DNA from 2 places in the Actinomadura sp. GTD37 genome. Region 1 is predicted to be linked to the other one. Evidence: predicted binding sites of a transcription regulator. Region 1 holds the regulator's gene; the other holds the start of a gene.
The links. The regulator HspR, encoded in region 1, represses chaperone genes until heat shock. The targets are predictions, from matches to a motif close to ANTTGAGTCNNNNNGACTCAANT.

Region 1 (10,708 bases):
CCCGGACGAGGTCGTCGCGATCGGCGCCAGCCTCCAGGCCGGCGTGCTCAAGGGCGAGGTCAAGGACGTCCTGCTGCTGGACGTGACCCCGCTGAGCCTCGGCATCGAGACCAAGGGCGGCATCTTCACCAAGATCATCGAGCGGAACACGACGATCCCGACCAAGCGGTCGGAGACGTTCACCACCGCCGACGACAACCAGCCGTCCGTGGAGATCCAGGTCTACCAGGGCGAGCGCGAGATCGCCGCGTACAACAAGAAGCTCGGCACCTTCCAGCTCACCGGTCTGCCGCCGGCGCCGCGCGGCGTCCCGCAGATCGAGGTCACCTTCGACATCGACGCGAACGGCATCGTGAACGTCAGCGCGAAGGACCAGGGCACCGGCCGCGAGCAGTCGATGGTCATCACCGGCGGCAGCGCGCTGCCGAAGGACGACATCGAGAAGATGATGCGCGACGCCGAGGACTACGCCGAGGAGGACCGCAAGCGCAAGGAGGAGGCCGACGTCCGCAACCAGGCCGACACCCTCGCCTACTCGACCGAGAAGTTCCTGCGGGAGAACGACGAGAAGGTCCCCGCGGAGCTGAAGACCGAGGTGGGCGACGCGGTCGCCGAGGTGAAGAAGGCCCTGGAGGGCACGGACGTCGACGCCATCAAGGGCAGCGCCGAGAAGCTGGCGCAGATCAGCCAGAAGATGGGCGCGGCCATGTACGCGCAGAACCCCGAGGGCGCCCAGGCGGGCGCCGAGGACCACGGCCCGACCGCCGACGCGCAGGGCCCGCAGGACGACGAGGTCGTCGACGCGGAGATCGTGGACGAGGACAAGCCGAAGGGTGATGCATCGTGACGTCCTCTCCCAACGAGGGTGAGGAGAAGGAGGGCCCGGTGATCCGCGACAAGCGGCGCATCGATCCCGAAACGGGGGAAGTCCGGGTGCCCGCGGCGGAGTCGCCGGCCCCGGAGGCCCCGGCCGACGGGGGCGCCACGGTCTCCGACGAGGAGTTCTCCTCGCTCAAGACCCAGCTGACGGAACGTCTCGCCGACCTCCAGCGGCTCAAGGCGGAGTACGACAACTACCGCAAGCGCGTCGAGCGCGACCGGGTCGCCGTCCGCGAGCAGGCCCTCGGGCAGGTGCTGTCCGAGCTGCTCCCGGTGCTGGACGACATCGGCCGCGCCCGTGACCACGACGAGCTCAGCGGCGGGTTCAAGTCCGTCGCGGAGAGCCTGGAGGCGGTCACCGGCAAGCTCGGCCTGGAGCGGTACGGCGAGAAGGGCGAGCCCTTCGACCCGACCGTGCACGAGGCGCTCATGCACTCCCTCTCGCCGGACGTGACCGAGACGAGTGTCGTGGACGTCCTCCAGCCCGGCTACCGGATCGGCGAGCGGGTCCTGCGGCCCACGCGCGTCGCGGTGGCCGACCCCGACCCGGAGGCCGGCGCCGACGAGGCGGCCGGCGAGCCGGGCGACGACGGCGAATGAGCCCCGCGGGGCCCGTCCCTCCGGGGTCGGGCCCCGACCGGGGGCGTTGAAGACATGTGGCAAGTGGCGATAGCAGAAGGCGGGGCGCCGTGAGCACCAAGGACTACCTCGAGAAGGACTACTACAAGGTCCTCGGTGTCGCGAAGACGGCCTCGCAGGAGGAGATCAAGAAGTCCTACCGGAAGCTGGCGCGCAAGTACCACCCGGACGCCAACAAGGGGGACACGGACGCCGAGGACCGCTTCAAGGAGGTCTCCGAGGCCTACGACGTGCTGTCCGACGAGAAGCGCCGCAAGGAGTACGACTCCGTCCGGTCGATGCCGGGCGGGTTCCGCGGCCAGCAGGGCGGCGGGGGCTTCGGGTTCGACCTGGGCGACCTGTTCGGCCAGGGCGGCACCGGGACGCAGCAGGGCGGCGCCGGGGAGCGCATCGGCGACCTGTTCGGCGGCCTGTTCGGTCGCGGCGGCGGCGGTGCGGGCACCCGTCCGACGGGCGCGCGGCGCGCACGGCGCGGCGCGGACGTCGAGACCGAGGTGACGCTGTCGTTCGGGCGCGCGATGAACGGCGTGACCGTCCCGATCAAGCTGACCAGCGAGGCGGCCTGCGACAGCTGCCACGGGACGGGCGCGAAGGCCGGCACCGTGCCGCGGGTGTGCCCGAACTGCGAGGGCACCGGGCACGAGACCCGCAACCTCGGCAACTTCGGCTTCCAGGAGCCGTGCAAGGAGTGCCGCGGCCGGGGCCTCGTCGTCGACGACCCGTGCCCGATCTGCCACGGCAGCGGCCGCGCGACCGGCACCCGCACGATCCAGGCCCGCATCCCGGCGGGCGTCGCGGACGGGCAGAAGATCCGGCTGAAGGCCAAGGGCGCGCCCGGCGAGAACGGCGGCCCGGCCGGTGACCTGTACGTGCACATCAAGGTTCGGCCGCACCCGGTGTTCGGGCGCACCGGCGACAACCTCACGCTGACGATCCCGGTGACGTTCCCGGAGGCGGCGCTCGGCGGCGAGATCAGGGTGCCCACGTTCCAGGGGCAGCCCGTCACGCTGAAGCTGCCGGAGGGCACGCCCAACGGCCGCAAGTTCCGGGTGAAGGGCCGCGGCGCGCCCCGGCGGGACGGGACGAAGGGCGACCTGCTCGTCACCGTCGACGTGCGCGTCCCGCAGAAGCTCGACGAGCCGTCCCGCGAGGCGCTCGCCAAGCTCCGCGAGGCGGGTGGCGGCGAGGAGCTGCGCGCCGACATCCTCCAGCAGGCCAGGCAGGAGTGAAGGCATGGACCCCTTCGGCGATGACACTCCGGTCTATGTGATCTCGGTGGCGGCGCAGCTGTCCGGACTGCATCCGCAGACGCTGCGGACGTACGACCGGCTGGGGCTGGTGTGCCCCGGCCGGACCGCCGGACGGGGCCGCCGCTACTCGATGCGCGACATCGTGATGCTGCGCGAGATCCAGCGGCTCTCCCAGGAGGAGGGCATCAACCTCTCCGGCATCAAGCACATCCTGGAGCTGCAGCGCGACAACGTGCGGCTCCGCGAGGAGCTCGCGAAGGCGCACGGGGCGCTGGAGGAGCTCGCCAACGAACTGGAGTCGACCCGGTCCGTCGCGGCGCGGCTGGCGCAGCAGGCCCGGCACGGCGAACCGGCCGGCACGCCCGGCGCCGACCTCGTGCCGATCAGGCACACGAGCGTCGTCGTCTGGCGCGAGCGGGGCACGGAATAGGGCACGGCACTTCACGGGGACGGGACATGGACTACAAGCTGACGCAGAAGAGCCAGGAGGCGCTGTCGGTCGCGGTCCGCAGGGCGGCGGCCGAGGGGCACCCCGAAGTCGAGCCGGAGCACCTGCTGGTGGCGCTGATCGCGCTGCCGGACGGGACGGCGGTGCCGCTGCTGGAGGCGGTCGGCGCCGACTGGCAGGCGATCCGGCGGCGGGCCGAGGAGCAGCTCGCCGCGAAGCCGAGGGCGCAGGGGTCGACGGTGTCGTCCCCGCGGCTGGCCGCCCAGCTCCAGCGGTCGATCAACACGGCGGCGAACCGGGCGCAGCGGCTGGAGGACGAGTACGTCTCGACCGAGCACCTGCTGGTCGGCCTCGCCGCGGACGGCGGCCCGGCGGCGGGCCTGCTGAAGGAGTTCGGGGCGACGCCGCAGGCGCTGCTGGACGCGTTCGAGAAGGTGCGCGGCCACGCCCGCGTCACCAGCGAGAACCCCGAGGGCACCTACCAGTCGCTGGAGAAGTACGGCGTCGACCTGACGGCGGCGGCCCGCGACGGCCGGCTCGACCCGGTCATCGGCCGCGACGCGGAGATCCGCCGGGTCGTCCAGGTGCTGTCGCGCCGCACGAAGAACAACCCGGTGCTGATCGGCGAGCCCGGCGTCGGGAAGACCGCCGTGGTGGAGGGCCTGGCGCAGCGCATCATCGCGGGCGACGTGCCCGAGTCGCTGCGCGGCAAGAAGCTCGTCTCGCTGGATCTCGGCGCGATGGTCGCGGGCGCGAAGTACCGCGGCGAGTTCGAGGAGCGGCTGAAGTCCGTCCTGAACGAGATCAAGGAGAGCGAAGGGCAGATCGTCACGTTCATCGACGAGCTGCACACCGTGGTCGGGGCGGGCGCGGCCGAGGGCGCGATGGACGCCGGCAACATGCTGAAGCCGATGCTGGCGCGCGGCGAGCTGCGCATGATCGGCGCGACGACGCTGGACGAGTACCGCGAGCGCATCGAGAAGGACGCGGCCCTGGAGCGCCGGTTCCAGCAGATCTTCGTCGGCGAGCCCACGGTGGAGGACTCGATCGCGATCCTGCGCGGGCTGAAGGGCCGCTACGAGGCGCACCACAAGGTGCAGATCAACGACTCGGCGCTGGTCGCGGCGGCGACCCTGTCGGACCGCTACATCACCTCCCGGTACCTGCCGGACAAGGCGATCGACCTGGTGGACGAGGCCGCGTCGCGGCTGCGCATGGAGATCGACTCCCGTCCGGTGGAGATCGACGAGCTGCAGCGCTCGGTGGACCGGCTGAAGATGGAGGAGCTGAACCTCGCCAAGGAGACCGACGAGGCGTCCCGGCAGCGGCTCGACCGGCTGCGCGCGGACCTCGCCGACAAGCAGGAGCACCTCACCGGCCTCGTCGCCCGCTGGAACAAGGAGAAGGCGAGCCTGAACCGGGTCGGCGAGGTCAAGGAGACGATCGACCAGCTGCGCGGCGAGGCGGAGCGCGCCCAGCGCGACGGCGACCTGGAGACGTCGGCGCGGCTCACCTACGGCGAGATCCCGGCGCTGGAGAAGCAGCTGGAGGAGGCGTCGGAGGCGGCCGACAACCGCGACGCGATGGTGAAGGAGGAGGTCGGCCCGGACGACGTCGCCGACGTGGTCGCGTCCTGGACGGGCATCCCCGCGGGCCGGCTGCTCGAAGGCGAGACGGCGAAGCTGCTCCGCATGGAGGACGAGCTGGGCAGGCGCCTGATCGGGCAGGAGACGGCCGTCCGCACCGTGTCGGACGCGGTGCGCCGCGCCCGCGCGGGCATCTCCGACCCGGACCGTCCGACCGGCTCGTTCCTGTTCCTCGGCCCGACCGGCGTCGGCAAGACGGAGCTGGCGAAGGCGCTCGCGGAGTTCCTGTTCGACGACGAGCGGGCGATGACCCGCATCGACATGAGCGAGTACTCCGAGAAGCACAGCGTCGCCCGGCTGGTCGGCGCGCCGCCCGGATACGTCGGCTACGAGGAGGGCGGGCAGCTCACCGAGGCCGTCCGGCGCCGCCCGTACTCGGCGATCCTGCTGGACGAGGTGGAGAAGGCGCACCCCGAGGTCTTCGACATCCTGCTCCAGGTCCTGGACGACGGCCGCCTCACGGACGGCCAGGGCCGCACGGTCGACTTCCGCAACACGATCCTGATCCTCACGTCCAACATCGGGTCGCAGTTCCTCGTCGACCCGACGCTGGAGAACGGGGCTAAGCGGGAGGCGGTGTGGAACGCCGTCCGGAACTCGTTCAAGCCGGAGTTCCTGAACCGCCTCGACGACGTGATCCTGTTCGACGCGCTCTCCACGAGGGAGCTGACCCGCATCGTCGACCTCCAGGTCGACACGCTCGCCGACCGGCTCGCCGACCGGCAGCTGACGCTGGACGTCACGCCCGCGGCCCGCGAGTGGCTGGCGCTGACCGGCTACGACCCGCTGTACGGGGCGCGCCCGCTGCGGCGGCTCGTGCAGACGGCGATCGGCGACCAGCTCGCCCGCGAGCTGCTGTCCGGGGAGGTCCGCGACGGCGACGAGGTCGTGGTCGACCTGGACGAGGCCGCCGACCGGCTGACGGTCGGGCCGAAGAGCGGACTCGACCTCACCAAGTGACCGGGGCGGGACGGGCCGGCGCACCGCGCGCCGGCCCGTCGCGTCGTCCCGGCGTGCCGGCCCGGCACGGCCGCCGCGGGACGCCTTCACGGTCCCTTCGAGGATTATTAAAGTTTCTTTAGGGATACTCCCAGTAGCGTCCCACGGCATTGCGGCTCGCCGAATCCGGCGCGGCGGCGAACGCGCACCTGCACCACGGCGCGGCGCCGGCCACCGGCGCCAAGGAGATCGGCGCCCTGCGGAAGTCGAAGGGCGCCGGCTTCGAGCCCGCCTTCCTCAACCTGTTCATCGGCCACCAGGGCAGCGCGGTGGAGATGGCGCGGACGGAGCAGAGCAAGGGCGCCAGCCCCGACGCGAAGGCGTTCGCCCGGCGCGTCGTGGAGTCCCGGACCGCCGAGATCAAGCAGATGTTGCTCCTGCTCAACGGCTGACGGCCGCGGCCCGTCCACCGCGTGCGCCGCGGTGGACGGGCCGTCCGTCACGGCCTCACACCTCCAGGTTCTCCTCGATGTCGCGGAGGCGGTGGCGGGCCAGGGCCAGGTTGGCGCGGGACCGGTCGAGCGCCATGTAGAGGAAGAGGCCCTTGCCCTTGCGGCCGGTGACCGGGCGGATGACGTGGTACTGGCTGGAGATGCTGATGAGGATGTCCTCGATCTCCTCCTTGAGGCCGAGCTGCTCCATGGTGCGGAGCTTGGCCCGCACCACCTCGGTGTTCCCGGCGGCGGCGACCTGGAGGTCGAGGGCCTTGGAGCTGCCGAGCTGCCCGAGGGCCATGCCGCTGTTGAAGTCGACGACGGCGGCGCCGACGGCCCCGTCGATCGACATCATGTCCTTCAGCGAGAGGTCGAGGTTGGACATGCGTGCTCCCCTTCGGTTTGTCGTTACGTACGGCGCGGGCCGGTGAGGTGCGCCGCGATGGCGCGGGCGGCCGGGCGCGACTCCAGGTGGAGCCGGCCCACGTTGACGGTCGGTTCCGCGAGGACGGTGAGGGACGCGGTCGGCCCCGCCGCGTAGATGACCACGTAGCCGTCGACCCCGCGGATCACCACCTCGTGGAAGGCGCCGCCGTGCGCGGTCTGCGCGATCCGGTGCGCGAGGGACAGCCCCGTCGCCGTCACCGCCGCCATCCCGGACGGTTCGACGGACGCGGGCAGGTCCTGCGCGACGAGCAGCCCGTCCACCGACGCGACCAGGCTGCCCGTGAGCTGCGGGACGCGCGCCCGCAGCGCCCGCAGCTCCGCCGCCACCTCGGTCCCGGGGACGCGTGCCGCCGTCCCCGCCACCGCTCGTTTCGCCACCTCGTCAGCCTTTCGATCAAGCGAGCCTTGGTCGCCGCGGTCAGCCGAGCCCCACCAGGGCGGTCCGCAGCCGGTCGAGCAGGTCGTGGTCGGGCGGCGCCCACTCGGCCGGGATCTCCGTCCTGGACGGCGGGGCGCCGGGCCCGAGCGGATCGGTCCGCACCAGCGACGCCGCGGCGAGCCCGCGGACCGCGAGCAGGCAGCCGAACGCCGTCCGCCCGAGGTCGCGGGCCAGCCGCGCCGGAGTGCGCCGGCCGTCGGCGTTGAGCAGGATCTCCGCCTGGACGCCGGTCAGGATGACGCGCTGCCGCCGGACCCGCCGGACGGGCTCGACGGGCGCGACGTCCACACCGCCGTCCGGCCAGGCCGCGTCGAGGCGGGCGCGGCGCCGGCGCTGCTCGTGCACGAGCGTCGCCGCGGTGATCCGCCGGGGGCCGCCGCTCGGCGGGCCCTCGGTGAACACCGGCTCGGCCGCCGAGCCGAGGAGGAAGTAGGCGGCGTCGAACATCGCGAGCAGCGCCGGCAGTTCGGGGTCGGGCCCGGCGGGCAGGTCGCCGGGGCCGGGCGCGTGCGGGCTCTCCGCGTGGACGACGGCGCCGCGCTCGATGTGGAACGCGCCGTCGCCGCCGGCGCGCAGCACGCCGGTGCGCCTTTCCCGTTCCAGCGCGCCGAGGACGCCGGAAATGTCGCCGGCCATGTCAGGCGTCCGTCATTTCGCGGATGAGGTTCCGCATGTGCAGCCGCGCGAGCGCGAGATTGCCGTTTTCCCGGTCGAGCAGTAAATGGACGAAGAGATGCCCGTCGAGATCGGCTCCCGAGAGGGCCAGCAGGTGGTATCCGGCGGTGCCGCAGACGATGATCTCCTCGACGTCGTCGCCCGCCGGGGTGGCGCTGAGCGCCGGCGTGGACAGCACCGCCCGCACCACGTCGGTCGCGCCGGCCGCGTCCTCGTGCTGGTCGACGAGGTCCTCCCGGCCCGCCGCGGCCACAGCGAGGCCGCTGGCGCAGTCGACCAATGTCGCCCGCCGGGCTCCCGGTATCGTCATCATCCGCGCAAGGCAGTCGTCAATCCGCACTCATTCCCCCACCGAATGAGAGTTGCAGGAACTCGACCATAGCCAGAACTTTGCGGCGCGCGACACCGACCAGTTGAATCCCCACGACATCCTCCGTGCGGGATATAAATACTGCTCCGTATGCAAACCGGTCAGCGCCGCTGCACCGTTCCCGCCCGCGAAATCGGCCCGCCCCGTCCCGCCCATTCCGGTGCGCCCGCAAAAGGCGGGTGCCGTCAGGCGGTCTTGATGGCGCCTCCGTCGATGATGTGGTCGGCGCCCAGCGTGCTGCCCGCCACCGGGGACGCGAGGTAGGCGATGAGCGCCCCGACCTCCGCGGGCTCCACGAGCCGTCCGGTGAGCATGCCGGCGGCGCCCGGGAGGCCCGCGAGCAGTTCCTCGTGCCGCAGGCCCATCGACGCCGCGAGTCCCGCGCCGTAGCCGTCGGGGTCCTCCCACATCGCGGTGCGGACGGGGCCGGGCGACACCGTGTTGACGCGGACGCCGCGGGGCCCGAACTCCTCGGCGAGCGCCTTGCCGAACGCCGTGAGCGCCGCCTTGGCCGTCGTGTACGGGACGGGCCCGGAGTGCGGGACGCGCGCCGCGTTGGACGACACGTTCACGATGGCCCCCGACCGTTCGAGCAGGCTGGGCAGCGCGGCCCGGGTGGCCCGGACGGCCGCGAACAGGTTCAGCTCGAAGACCCCCTGCCAGAGATCGTCCGCGTAGGAGAGGAACCCGCCCGCGCCTCCGCCGCCGTCACCGCCGCCGACGTTGTTGACCAGGACGTCCACGCCGCCGAGCTCCCGCAGCGCGGTCTCGATCAGGCGGCGGGGCCCTTCCGCGTCCGACAGGTCGACCGGAACGTGGATCGCGCCGGTCGCCTCCAGCGCGGGCGTCATCGTGCGGGACGCGGCGACGACCCGCATCCCCTCGGCGCTGAGGGCCTCGACGGCGGCGAGGCCGATCCCCTTGCCCGCACCGGTCACCACGGCGGTCTTGTTCGTCAAGCGCAGGTCCATCGAACTCTCCTTCATGCATCAGGGCTGATGCGCTCACTCTAGAACCTGCAACACGAATGATGCAAGTACGGCCGCAGTGGTGACTCGGTTGTACTGTTAACCGGTGACCAGAGCGCTGCGTGCCGACGCCGAACGAACGGTCCGGACGATCCTGGAGGCCGCCGAGCGGGTCCTGTCGAAGGATCCGTCCGCGACGATGGAGCAGATCGCGGAGGCGGCCGGGGTCGCGCGGACGACCGTGCACCGGCGCTTCGCCACCCGGGACGCGCTGCTCGACGCGCTCACCGCGTGGGCCGCCGAGCGGTTCGCCGCGGCGGTGGACGCCGCGCGGGCCGACACCGCGCCGCCGCTCGTCGGGCTCTACCAGGTGACCGCGAACGTCCTCGAAGTGAAGATCGGGTGGGGTTTCGCGATGGGGCGGGCCGCCGCGTCGTCCGACCCCGAGGTCGCGCGGGTGCACGCGGACGTCCTGGAGAAGTGCGACGACCTCTTCCGCCGCGCCCGGGACGCCGGCGTCATCCGTCCCGACGTGGACCTGGCCTGGGCGCGCCGCGTCTACTACGCCCTCATCCACGAGGTCAGCACCGGGAACGGGACGGACGGCGAGGACGCCGGCGCCCTGGCCGGCCTGATCGTCGACACCCTGCTGCGGGGCATCGCCCCCGAAGGCGCGATTCCGCTGTGAGCGTGCCGGCCTTCCGTACAGAACGTACAGAAGGCAGGGTTCTCCCATGAGGCTTCTGATGCTGGGCGGGACGGAGTTCGTCGGACGCGCCGTCACCGACGACGCGCTCGCACGCGGCTGGGACGTGACGGTTTTCCACCGGGGCCGCCACGCGCCGCCCGAAGGCGTCCAGTCGCTGCACGGCGACCGGACCGCCGAGGACGGCCTCAAGGCCCTCGAAGACGGCGAATGGGACGCGGTCGTCGACACGTGGTCGGGCGCGCCGTCCGCGGTGCGCGACACCGCGCGGCTGCTGGACGGACGCGCCGGGCAGTACGTCTACATCTCCAGCCGCTCCGTCTACCGGTTCCCCACACCGCTCGGGCTCGGCGAAGACGCCGCCGTAGTGGACGGCTCTCCGGACGACGGCGACGTCGACTACGCGGCGGCCAAGCGCGGCGGGGAACTGGCGGCGCTCGACGTGTTCGGAGACAGGGCGCTGCTCGTGCGGGCCGGTCTCATCCTGGGCCCGTACGAGAACATCGGGCGGCTGCCCTGGTGGTTGACGCGCGTCGCCCGAGGCGGCGGCGTTCTCGCGCCCGGCCCGCGCGGCATCGGCATCCAGTACGTCGACGCGCGAGACCTCGCCGCCTGGACGCTGGACGCGGCCGTGCGAGGTCTGCACGGGCCCTACGACGTGGTCAGCCCGCCCGGCCACGCGACGATGGACGAGCTGCTCCAAGCCTGCGTCCGGGTGACGGGGTCGGATGCCGACCTCGTCTGGACGGCCCCGGAAACCATCCTCGGCGCCGGAATCCAGCCGTGGACGGACCTTCCCGTCTGGCTC
Region 2 (10,708 bases), on a different contig from region 1:
GCAGCGCGCACGAACTCGCCGTCCGCAAACGCCATCCCGACGACAAGACCCGGATCCCGGTCCTCTACGTCACCGTCCCGCCCGCCGCCACCTCCCGGATGCTGGCGGTCGAGTTCGCCCGCTTCCTCGGCCTGGAGTTCACCAGTCGCTACAACCTCACCGACGTCACCAACGCGGTCTGCTCGGTCGCCGCGCACACCCACGTCGGCCTGGTGCTGGTCGATGAGATCCACAACATCAGCTTGGCCACGCGTACCGGCGCTGAGGTGTCGGACCAGCTGAAGTACTTCGCTGAACGGTTGCCGCCGGGGTGCTGGTCATAGATCAGGGTGTTGGCGGCGTAGCGTTTCTTGGCGAAGTAGCGGGCTGCCTGGTGGTGTTTGCGCATCGCTCGGGTCGAGGGTGCGAGTGGGGTGCCGTCGATGGTCTTGATGCGGCGTTCGGGGAAGGTCGCCGGGGTGATGTGGGGTGTGGTGGCGTGGTGGTCGGCCCAGCGGTGGACGGGGTGTTCTGGGTCTTCGGGGTAATAGTCGTGCAGGCCGAGCCGTCGGCCGAACTCGCGGGTGAAGTCCCAGCGGTGGTTGGTGTCGGGGTCTTCGAAGGGGAAGGCGGCTTTGATTCGCCAGGCGGGGTTGACCATGAGGGCGGTGACGGCGACGGCTTCGGGGAAGATCGTGGCGTAGCAGCGCGAGCGGCTGAAGGCATGCTGGGGGTCGGTCTTGGGGATGAGCTTGTCGAGGCGTTGGTCCCAGAGCCACCATCGGCTGTCGCCGTAGGTTTCTTCGGGCCCGTTTTTCCAAAGCACCGCGCAGATCTTGAAGGCGTGCAGGAGTGCGTCGAAGATCGGGACCGGGCCGAAGGTGCGCACCAGTCGGCCGAGCCGGCGTTGTGCGGCCAGGAGGTCGGGAAGGTCGTCCAGGTGACGGAAGCGGGGGCCTTCGCCGACGTCGGGTGGGCCGAGCCAGTAGCCGTGCCGGTGGCAGATGTAGGTGTGCAGCGGAAACAGCCGCATGACGGTGCCGCCGGGGTGGCGGGCGGTGCAGCGCGGGCAGCCGGGTTGCGGAGTGTCGCGTAGGTGCGGCCAGGTGGTGGCGGGGTCGAGTTCGGGCAGGGCCTTGGCCAGGCGGTCCAGCCGATAGCCGGTGGCTTCGGCGAGCCGCGCGCCGACCACGGTGCGCTGGTGGCTGCGCGGTTCGTCGGTGGGGGTGCTGACCCAGAGCCAGAGCTCGCCGTAGATCACATCGTGCAGGGCGGCCAGGCGCATCAGGTAGGACTTGATGGTCTCCCCGGTGGCGGGCGGGACTGCGAGCGGCAGACGGCGCGGCATCACACCGCCTTGACGGCGCGCCGCGCCGTGTTGGAGGAGTGTGCGGCGTAGTCCAGCGGGACCAGGTCCAGGTGCTCGCGGGTGATCTGTTCGGTGCCGTCCTCGATGGCCAGCAGGGCCGCGCCGCGGATGAGTTGGGAAAGACTGCCGATCATTCCGCCGGTGCGGCGGTAGAGGTCTTCGGCCATGGCGGTCAGAGCGCCGGAGGTGTGGTTCCGCAACCGCAGCGTGGACTCCAGGCTCGCGACCAGCGCGCGCCAGGCGTCGCGTTGGTCGGCGGTGCCGTAGGCGAACGCGGCGGCCGGGACGACGGTGAAACGCCCGGCGATCTGACGGCCGCGCGGCCCGGCGAACAGGCCCTGGGCTTCGACCTCGACCCCGGCATAGACGAACGTGGCCGGGAGCCGCTCGGCGAAATACTTCAGTTGGTCGGAGACTTCGGCGCCGGTGCGGGTGGCCAGGGAGATGTTGTGGATCTCATCGACCAGGACCAGGTCGACATGGGTGTGCGCGGCGACCGAGCAGACCGCGTTGGTGACGTCGGTGAGGTTGTAGCGACTGGTGAACTCCAGGCCGAGGAAGCGGGCGAACTCGACCGCCAGCATCCGGGAGGTGGCGGCGGGCGGGACGGTGACGTAGAGGACCGGGATCCGGGTCTTGTCGTCGGGATGGCGTTTGCGGACGGCGAGCTCGTGCGCGCGGCCGAACTGGGTGAGCGCGGTGGTCTTGCCCGTCCCGGACGCGCCGCTGATGACGACGCCGCGGCGAGCGGAAATCTGCCGCCGGTTCAGCTGAATCAACAGCCGCCCCGTGGAGATGACCTTCTGGATGATCGGGGTGTTCACCAGCGGCAGATCAGCGTGATAGTCGCGCCGCAACTGCTCGTATGCCGCCTGCTGCCGGGGAGGGAATGCTTCGAGTTGCCGCGGGCTCAACATCTCGGGCGGCTCGGGGGTGTGCCGGACGAACGAGGCCCAGCCTTCCTTGGTGGTCAGCGGACTGTCGGGCGGAACATCACCGTCGATCTCCGGGACGCTGGTCATATCCACTTCTCGGCTTCGGCGTGGGCGTCGAAGATCCCGAACGGGACCACGGTCGCCGGCGACTCCCCGGCGTCGTCTGCGGGTTCGGGATCGTCAGGCTGTTCGGTGAGTTGCCGGGACGGCGGTTGGTGGGTGGCGGCCGCGACCTTGGTGCGCGCGACGATCCGGTTGCTGCGGCGTTCGGCCCGAGTGCGTGCCGGGCCTTGGCCGGCGCGGGTCAGCAGCTCGTCCAGGACTCTGGCGACCTCGGTCTCGTTCCTGTCGTCCAGTCCCCGGGCCGCGCTCTCCTGGCGAGCCAGGTTCCAGGTGAAATCGGCGAACGGCCCGGTCACCATCGCCTGGTGTGTCCAGGGGACGGTGATCCAGCCGTCCGGGGTGCGCACGAACACCTGCGACAGCTCGTAGGGGTCGTAGTGAACCTCCCAGAGGCCCTTCATCCGCGTGTTCCCCGAGTGCTGGCGCCGGTGCGGCCAGAGTTCCCGGCAGTCGTAGGTGCGGTAGTCGATCCGGATGCCGTAGGCGTTGATCGCCCGGCGCTTCACCGGCAGCAGTTCCAGGTAGTCCTCGCTGCCCAGCACGAGCGGGAGGTAGCCGCAGGCGGCCACCAACGCCGAGTACTTCTCGTTCGGCGACATCATCCGGCGCGGGAAGAACGGGTCCCGGAGCGCGTCGTGTGGGCGGTGTTGCCATCCGGCGATCAGCCACTCGTCCAGCAGGGCCTGCAGCTCCGGGACCGTCCAGGCCGCCCGGTCCTCGACCCGGTGGCCGCGCCGGTCGGTATTGGATCCGGTGTGGGCCGCCAGATACTGGGTGAACTGGCTGTTGATCGACGGGAACGTCGCCTCGACCACGGCCTTGTCGGTCGGGGTGTTCGGCCGGGCTCGCTGCACCGAGATCCCGAGCCGGTTGCAGGCCCGCATGAAGGTGTCGGAGACGAACACCTTGCCGCCGTCGATGACCACCCCGTCCGGGACGATCACCGGTTTGGCGGCCGCCGCCTCCATCCGCGCGTCGATGTCCATCAACGACGCGTGCGGCAGCAGCGACCTCGACATCGCCAACGACTGAGACCAGCCCGGCCGCATCGACTCAGGCACCAGCATCTTGGCCAGCAGCAAAGAAGCATCGACCGCCTTGGTGCCCTCCGGCCGCAACACCGCCGCGCAGATCGTCCGCGTCGCGACGTCGACCGCGATCGTCAAATCCGCCCGGACCGGCACCCCGGAATCCAGCAGCACCATCACATCCAGCGGCGTGGAATCGACCTGCACCTGCTCGCCCGGCCGGTCCGCCAGCGTCGGCGTGAATGGGCCCTCCGGCCGATTGTCCAACTGCCTCCGCGTGGCCGCCGACCCGAACGTGTGACGGCCCGTCGAAAGCGTGTCGATCAACCGATAGAACGTCGTCTTTCCCGGCAGCGGCACCACCCCCGGCCCGTGCTCGGCCTCAAGCGCCTTGCTCACCTTCCAGATCAACCGCGACCGCGTCCCCGTCGATGCGTTCGTCTCAGCATCCAGCGCCGCCTGGACCGCCTTCACAACCCTCACGTCGACTCGCCCGGTCGCCTGCCACTCGCGCACCGCCCGCTGATCCACCAACCCCCACAACCCCTGCGCGGCATAGCGAGCCCGGCGGGTGCGGATGGTGCGGATGGTGCGGTCCCGAGTTCGGAGGCCTTGGCCTGGTCGCGTTCGCCCAGCGGATGCAGCTCCGGATCGTATTCCGGCCGCTTCGTCGCCCCCGGTTCGGCGTCAGGCGGAAGTCCCGTCATGACTTCCACGATGTGGCGCTCCCACTCTTTGGCCGCCGCCAGCACCTCCGAAGGAAGGCCGTCGAGCAGGCCCAGCGGCTCCAGCTCCGGGAAGGGCTCACCATCGACCACCGCGAACTCCGGCGAGGCCAGCAAGAACGGCAGCAGCACCACCGAGTTCCGCCCGCCCGCCGACCTCAGCCGCACCGACGTTCCCTCCAGCGCCACCACCTGGTGCTCGCTGTCGTCGTACTGCACCCAGTCACCCAGCCTCAGCACCGGCCGAGGCTTCCGCCCCCCGGTCACATCGCCTCCGGAAGCGACACGACCGCCGACATGTGCAGTGGGACGGTCAGGTCCACCACCAGCTCGTGCGACCACAGCAGGTGAAAGAACCTCGGCAGCACCGAGATCGGATCTCCGACCGCCTGCACCCCGTCCAGCAACGGAGCCCCTTCAGCGAAGACGGCTCGTAGCTGTCCAGCCAAGTCTGCGTCGTGGTGGCGTGGATGCCGAGAGCCCGAGATCCACCGCACGTTCCGGACCAGCACCTCGTCCGGCGAACCCACCAGCCGGTAGTCCCACCCGACCATCTCGCATGCTCGTCTGGTCGCCTCGAACGCCACGAGATCGCGAGGCTTACGGAGCTTCACGGGGCGGCAATCCATCACCACCGCGGAGTCGTCCCGGCGCCGCGCGAAGTAGTCCGGCGCATGCGACCGCGCCTTGCCCTCCGCCGTCACCCAGAACAACCAGAACGGCTGCGAGGCGATCCTCGCGACCGCAGGGTCAAAGTCCAGAAGCATCAGGTGATCGCGCTCCAGCCAGGACTCGAACCCCACCAGTTGCCCGTCGGTGACCGACCACCAGTAGCCCGGCAGATGTCGCTGCCCCTTGTACGGACGCAACTGCCGGACCGGTCGGCCGGCCTCCAACGGCACCGCCCACGAGGCCGCGAGGTCCTGGCGAACCTCCACACCGTCCGGCCTGATGTACGCGAGCTCAAAGTCACCAACCGGCTGAGCCGCCGTGTCCGGCAGCGTTCTCAACGCCTCCACGGCCGTCATCCTTCAGGAACCGAGCCAGCCGGGCGGAAGAGTTAATCCGAACGTGACGCTGTCTCCGGAAACCTAAGTCCGGAACCGGAAGGGTTCGCCCGGACGGGACAGCGCGCCTCTGATCGCTGAGAGCGAACGTTGCTGCGGAAACAAAATCGTGCTCCGTTTTCTTGAGTGTGTATGACTCAACTTGAGGTTGGGTCGGCGACGGACTTGGAGCTGAGCATGAGCGAAACCCTGACGCTGCCGGTGCTGCCCCTGGAGGACGGGGTCGTTCTGCCCGGCATGGTGGTTCCCCTGGACCTGTCCGAGAACGGCGAGGTCCGGGCGGCCATCGAGGCCGCGCGGGCGGTGGCCCAGTCCAAGGGGCCGGGCATTAGATCGGCGGGCAAGCCGCGGGTGCTGCTGGTGACCAGGCTGAACGGGCGGTACGCCGGTGTCGGCACGCTCGGCGTGATCGAGCAGGAGGGCCGGCTGCCCGGCGGCGAGCCGGGCGCGGTCGTCCGCGGCGTGTCGCGGGTGCGGATCGGGACCGGCACGACCGGGCCCGGCGCGGCGCTGTGGGTCGAGGGGACCGTGATCGAGGCGCCGCCGGCGTCCGGGCGGGCCCAGGAGCTGGCCAAGGAGTACAAGGGCCTGGTCAGCGCGATCCTGCAGAAGCGCGGCGCCTGGCAGGTCGTGGACGTGGTGCAGCAGATCGACGACCCGTCCACGCTGGCCGACAACGCCGGGTACGCGCCGTACCTGACGGACGAGCAGAAGATCGAGGTCCTGGAGACCGTCGACGTGGTCGAGCGGCTGGAGCTGCTGATCGGGTGGACGCGGGACCACCTCGCCGAACTGGACGTGGCCGAGACCATCCGCAAGGACGTCCAGGAGGGCATGGAGAAGACGCAGCGGGAGTTCCTGCTCCGGCAGCAGCAGGAGGCCATCCGCAAGGAGCTGGCCGAGCTGAACGGCGACCCCGCCGACGAGGAGGACGACTACCGGGCCCGGATCGAGGCCGCGAACCTCCCCGAGAAGGTGCGCGAGGCGGCGCTGAAGGAGGTCGACAAGCTGGAGCGGTCGTCCGACGCCTCGCCGGAGGGCGGCTGGATCCGCACGTGGCTCGACACCGTCCTCGACATCCCGTGGAACGACCGCACCGAGGACGCCTACGACATCGCGGGCGCCCGCGAGATCCTGGACGCCGACCACGCCGGGCTGGACGACGTGAAGGAGCGCATCGTCGAGTACCTGGCCGTGCGCAAGCGGCGCGAGGACCGCGGCCTCGGCGTCGTGGGCGGGCGCAGGAGCGGCGCCGTCCTGGCCCTGACCGGTCCTCCCGGCGTGGGCAAGACCTCGCTGGGCGAGTCGGTCGCGCGGGCGATGGGCCGCAAGTTCGTCCGTGTCGCCCTGGGCGGCGTCCGGGACGAGGCCGAGATCCGCGGCCACCGCCGCACCTACGTGGGCGCGCTCCCCGGACGCATCGTCCGGGCCATCCGCGAGGCCGGCTCCATGAACCCGGTCGTCCTGCTGGACGAGGTCGACAAGGTCGGCGCCGACTACCGGGGCGACCCGACGGCGGCGCTGCTGGAGGTCCTCGACCCCGAGCAGAACCACACCTTCCGGGACCACTACCTGGAGGTGGAGCTCGACCTCAGCGACGTGCTCTTCCTCGCCACGGCGAACGTGGTCGAGGCCATCCCCGGGCCGCTGCTCGACCGGATGGAGCTGGTGGAGCTGGACGGCTACACCGAGCACGAGAAGGTCACCATCGCCCGCGATCACCTGCTGCCGCGCCAGCTCGACAAGGCGGGGCTGGAGGCGTCCGAGGTGGGCTTCGGCGACGACGCGCTGCGGCTGCTGGCGGCCGAGTACACCCGCGAGGCGGGCGTCCGGTCCCTGGACCGCTCGATCGCGCGGGTGCTGCGGAAGGTCGCCGCGAACGTGGCGCTGGAGAAGGCGGCGCTGCCGGTCTCGATCGGCGCGGCCGAGCTCAAGGACTACCTGGGCCGGCCCAGGTTCACCCCGGAGGTCGAGCTGAGCCGGGGCGAGCGCCGGACCGGCGTGCCGGGCGTGGCGACGGGCCTCGCGGTCACCGGCGCGGGCGGCGACGTCCTCTACATCGAGGCGTCGCTGGCCGACAAGGAGACCGGCGACACTGGCGTGACGCTCACCGGGCAGCTCGGCGACGTCATGAAGGAGTCGGCCCGGATCGCGCTGTCCTACCTGCGCTCGCGCGGCGCGGAGCTGGAGCTGCCGGTCGGCGACCTGAAGGACCGCGGCGTGCACGTCCACGTGCCCGCCGGCGCGATCCCGAAGGACGGCCCGAGCGCCGGCATCACGATGACGGCGGCCCTCGCGTCGCTGCTGTCCGGGCGGCCGGTCCGCGCGGACGTGGCGATGACCGGCGAGGTGTCGCTGACCGGGCGGGTGCTGCCGATCGGGGGCCTGAAGCAGAAGCTGCTGGCCGCGTCCCGGCTCGGCATCACGACCGCGATCGTGCCGAAGCGCAACGAGCCCGACCTTGAGGACGTCCCGGCCGAGGTGCTGGAGAACATGACGGTCTTCACCGTCAGCGACGTCCGGGAGGTGCTGGACCTGGCCCTGGAGCCGGCCACCACCGCGGTGGCGGCCTGACCCGGTCGAACGCCCGCGCCGGCTCCGGCGCGGGCGTTCGCATGCCCCCATTGCGGACAACCCGGAATATGCCGGTGCACATAGTCCGGCGGGGGCGGGGGACGACGAGCCGGGTGTTGGTCGAGATGTGGCAGCCCGCGGCGCCGGGCGAACGGATTCCCTGGTACGTCGTCGCCCTGCGCGCCGTCGTCGTGCTGATCGCACTGGGCCTTCTCGGCGTCTTCTTCTATTTCGCGTTCCGGCTCACGCTGACGCCCGTCCACGACAACGGCCAGGCGGGCGGCAACACCGACCCCGGCCGCTCACTGCGCTTCTACCTGGACCGCCCCACCAAGGACGCCTTCCTCCAGATAGGCGGCAACCTCGCGCTGCTGGCGCCGCTGGGCGTGCTGCTGCCCCTCGTCTGGACGACCCTGCGCGGCCCCATCCGCCTGGCCCTCATGACCGGCGTCCTCTCCCTGGTGATCGAGACGATCCAGGGCCTCCTGGTGATGGGACGAGCCTTCGACGTGGACGACGTCATCCTCAACGTGTGCGGCGTAGTCCTCGCCTACCTGTTCCTGGGCCGCCGCCTGTCCAAGACCCTCCGCGGTGGCTAGCGGGGAGTCAGGTGGAAGACCCTTAGCTCGCGTTCAGCGCGTTCTACGTAGCTGTCGTAGACGGGCCAGACGGCGGTCAGGCGGGGCCAGACCTCCTTGCGCTCCGCGTCGTCCAAGAGGTGGGCGGTCACGGGGGTGGTCTGGCCCCGGAAGCTGACCTCGGCGCCGGGGTTCTTGATGAGGTTGCCCGTCCAGGCGGGGTGCTTCTCGCGGCCGAAGTTGGAGCCGACGACGTACCAGCCGCCGGACGGGTCGGGCAGGCAGGCGAGCGGCGTCCGGCGGGAGAGGCCGCTCACCGCGCCGGTCGTGGTGAGGACGAGGCTGGGGACGAGGAGCTGGCCGAGCAGGAGCCGGCCGCCGGTGGCCTTGTGCAGCGCCCGGTCGATCGGCGGGACGACCTTGGGGCCCACCTTGGCGAACCATGCGGCGCCCGAGACCCGGTGGAAGACCGGCCCGAACGTGCGCTGGACGAGAGTGGGCATCGGTTTCTCCTCGGTGGCGAGCCGTCCGGCCCGGCGCGGGTTCAGGTGGCCGCTCCGCGCCAGCCACCGCAGGCCGTCGGCGACGGTCTCCTCGACGGGGCGCAGGGTCAGGTCGAGCGCCTCCAGGACGGGCCGGTCGTCGGTCGGGACGAGCGTGACCATGAACTCGGCGGCGTCGCGGGTGAGCGGGTAGTCGAAGCGGCGGACGCGCTTGGCCGCGTCCAGGGCGGAGCCCAGCCAGAGCATGACGCGCGACGGGACGGGGACGCGGCGGCACCTCACCCCGGTGAGGCGGTCGCACAGGTCGGCGTACTGCGGCCAGGTCAGGTAGTGGCCGCCGAGCACCCAGCGGCTCGGGCCCTGGCGGGCCTCGACGGACCGTGCCAGCGCCTCGCCGAGGTCGCGGACGTCGATGACCGAGACGCCGCCGCCGGGCAGCGGCCACACCTTGCCGAGCGCGGCGGCGAGCCCCTCCATCAGCGCGTCCAGTGTCGGCTGGTCCGGCCCGCACACGCCGCCCGGGTAGACGATGGTGACCGGCGCGCCGTCCGCCTGGAGGCCGCGCACGTAGCGCTCAGCCGCCAGTTTCGACTTGCCGTAGTCGGTGCGGGGGCTGGCCAGCGCGTCGTTCGCGGTGATGACCGGTCCGGACGGCGGGACGAACACCGCGATCGTCGACACGTGGACCACCGGGGCGAGGCCGTGGGCGACGGCGCCGCCGACGACGTTCCGGGTGCCCTGGACGTTTACCTCGACCAGGTCGCGGTCGCCGCCCGTCACGTCGATGGCGGCGGCCGTGTGGACGGCGGCGTCGCAGCCGGCGAGCGCCGCGGACACGGCGCCGGCGTCCAGCATGTCGCCGGTGACGAGTTCCACGTCCTCCTCGGCGACGCCGACCGACCGCAGGACCCTGGCGGCCTTGGCCGGGTCGCGGACGAGCGCGCGCGGCCGGTGCCCGGCGGCCACGAGGGCGCGGACGGTGTGGGACCCGACGAAGCCCGAGGCGCCGGTGACGAAGATCCGCATGGAGCAAAACTAGCGCTTGGTCATGTCCGGGCGACAGCCCACCCGCAGCCTAGCCCGGGGAGTTTCGGACACCTGGATACCGGGAACCCGGACGGCCCGTCATTGACGCCCCTGGAACGGTCCAGCACACTCAGGACTCACCTGACCGCCGACCGGGAGGGGATCGATGAGGATCGGTCTGGCCGGCGCGGGGCGCATCGGTGCGCGCCACGCCGCCGCTCTCACTGCACTGCCCGAGGTGGACGCCCTGGTCATCGCCGACGCGGACGCCGCCCGCGCGCGCGATCTCGCCGCCCGCCTCCCGTCCGGGGCCCGCGCGCTCGGCGCCGTCGGGGACCTGTTCGCCGCCGGCCTGGACGGGCTGGTCGTCGCGGCGGCCACCGACGCGCACGCGGCGCTGGTCGACCGGGCCGTGACCGCGCGAATCCCCGTCTTCTGCGAGAAGCCGCTCGCCTCGGATATTGATGGAACGTTCCAAGTCGTCCGGGCGGCGGCCGCTGCCGGCGTCCCGGTGCAGGTCGGCTTCCAGCGCCGGTTCGACGCGGGGAACGCGGCGGCCCGCGAGGCCCTCGCGTCCGGGCGGCTCGGCTGGCTGCACACCGTCCGGTCGTGCAGCTTCGACCCGTCGCCGCCGCCCGCCGGGTACGTCCCGTCGTCGGGCGGGCTCTTCCGCGACTGCGTCATCCACGACCTCGACCTCATCCGGTTCGTCACCGGGCGGGAGGTCGTCCGTGTGATGGCCGCGGGCGCCAACCGCGGCGAGGACTTCTTCCGCGAGTGCGGCGACGTCGACACCGGGTC

Region 2: lon (endopeptidase La) is a predicted target of HspR. The motif match lies at 5,347-5,369, and genes of this name have one in related genera.

Annotation. Positions count from the first base shown of each region.
Region 1 is NZ_JBGNUS010000001.1:171,987-182,694, forward strand. It holds gene dnaK (molecular chaperone DnaK) at 1-847, shown strand, start outside; gene grpE (nucleotide exchange factor GrpE) at 841-1,479, shown strand; gene dnaJ (molecular chaperone DnaJ) at 1,569-2,747, shown strand; gene ACA511_RS00810 (heat shock protein transcriptional repressor HspR) at 2,752-3,198, shown strand; gene clpB (ATP-dependent chaperone ClpB) at 3,225-5,822, shown strand; gene ACA511_RS00820 (DUF305 domain-containing protein) at 5,972-6,253, shown strand; gene ACA511_RS00825 (hypothetical protein) at 6,309-6,680, opposite strand; gene ACA511_RS00830 (roadblock/LC7 domain-containing protein) at 6,704-7,120, opposite strand; gene ACA511_RS00835 (hypothetical protein) at 7,161-7,817, opposite strand; gene ACA511_RS00840 (hypothetical protein) at 7,819-8,196, opposite strand; gene ACA511_RS00845 (SDR family NAD(P)-dependent oxidoreductase) at 8,412-9,197, opposite strand; gene ACA511_RS00850 (TetR/AcrR family transcriptional regulator) at 9,301-9,882, shown strand; gene ACA511_RS00855 (NAD-dependent epimerase/dehydratase family protein) at 9,929-10,708, shown strand, end outside.
Region 2 is NZ_JBGNUS010000004.1:352,624-363,331, forward strand. It holds gene ACA511_RS23290 (TniB family NTP-binding protein) at 1-323, shown strand, start outside; partial or broken gene ACA511_RS23295 (TniQ family protein) at 977-1,327, opposite strand; gene ACA511_RS23300 (TniB family NTP-binding protein) at 1,327-2,370, opposite strand; gene ACA511_RS23305 (Mu transposase C-terminal domain-containing protein) at 2,367-3,950, opposite strand; gene ACA511_RS23310 (hypothetical protein) at 3,914-4,378, opposite strand; gene ACA511_RS23315 (TnsA-like heteromeric transposase endonuclease subunit) at 4,423-5,178, opposite strand; gene lon (endopeptidase La) at 5,404-7,800, shown strand; gene ACA511_RS23325 (VanZ family protein) at 7,914-8,399, shown strand; gene ACA511_RS23330 (nitroreductase family deazaflavin-dependent oxidoreductase) at 8,396-9,907, opposite strand; gene ACA511_RS23335 (Gfo/Idh/MocA family oxidoreductase) at 10,074-10,708, shown strand, end outside.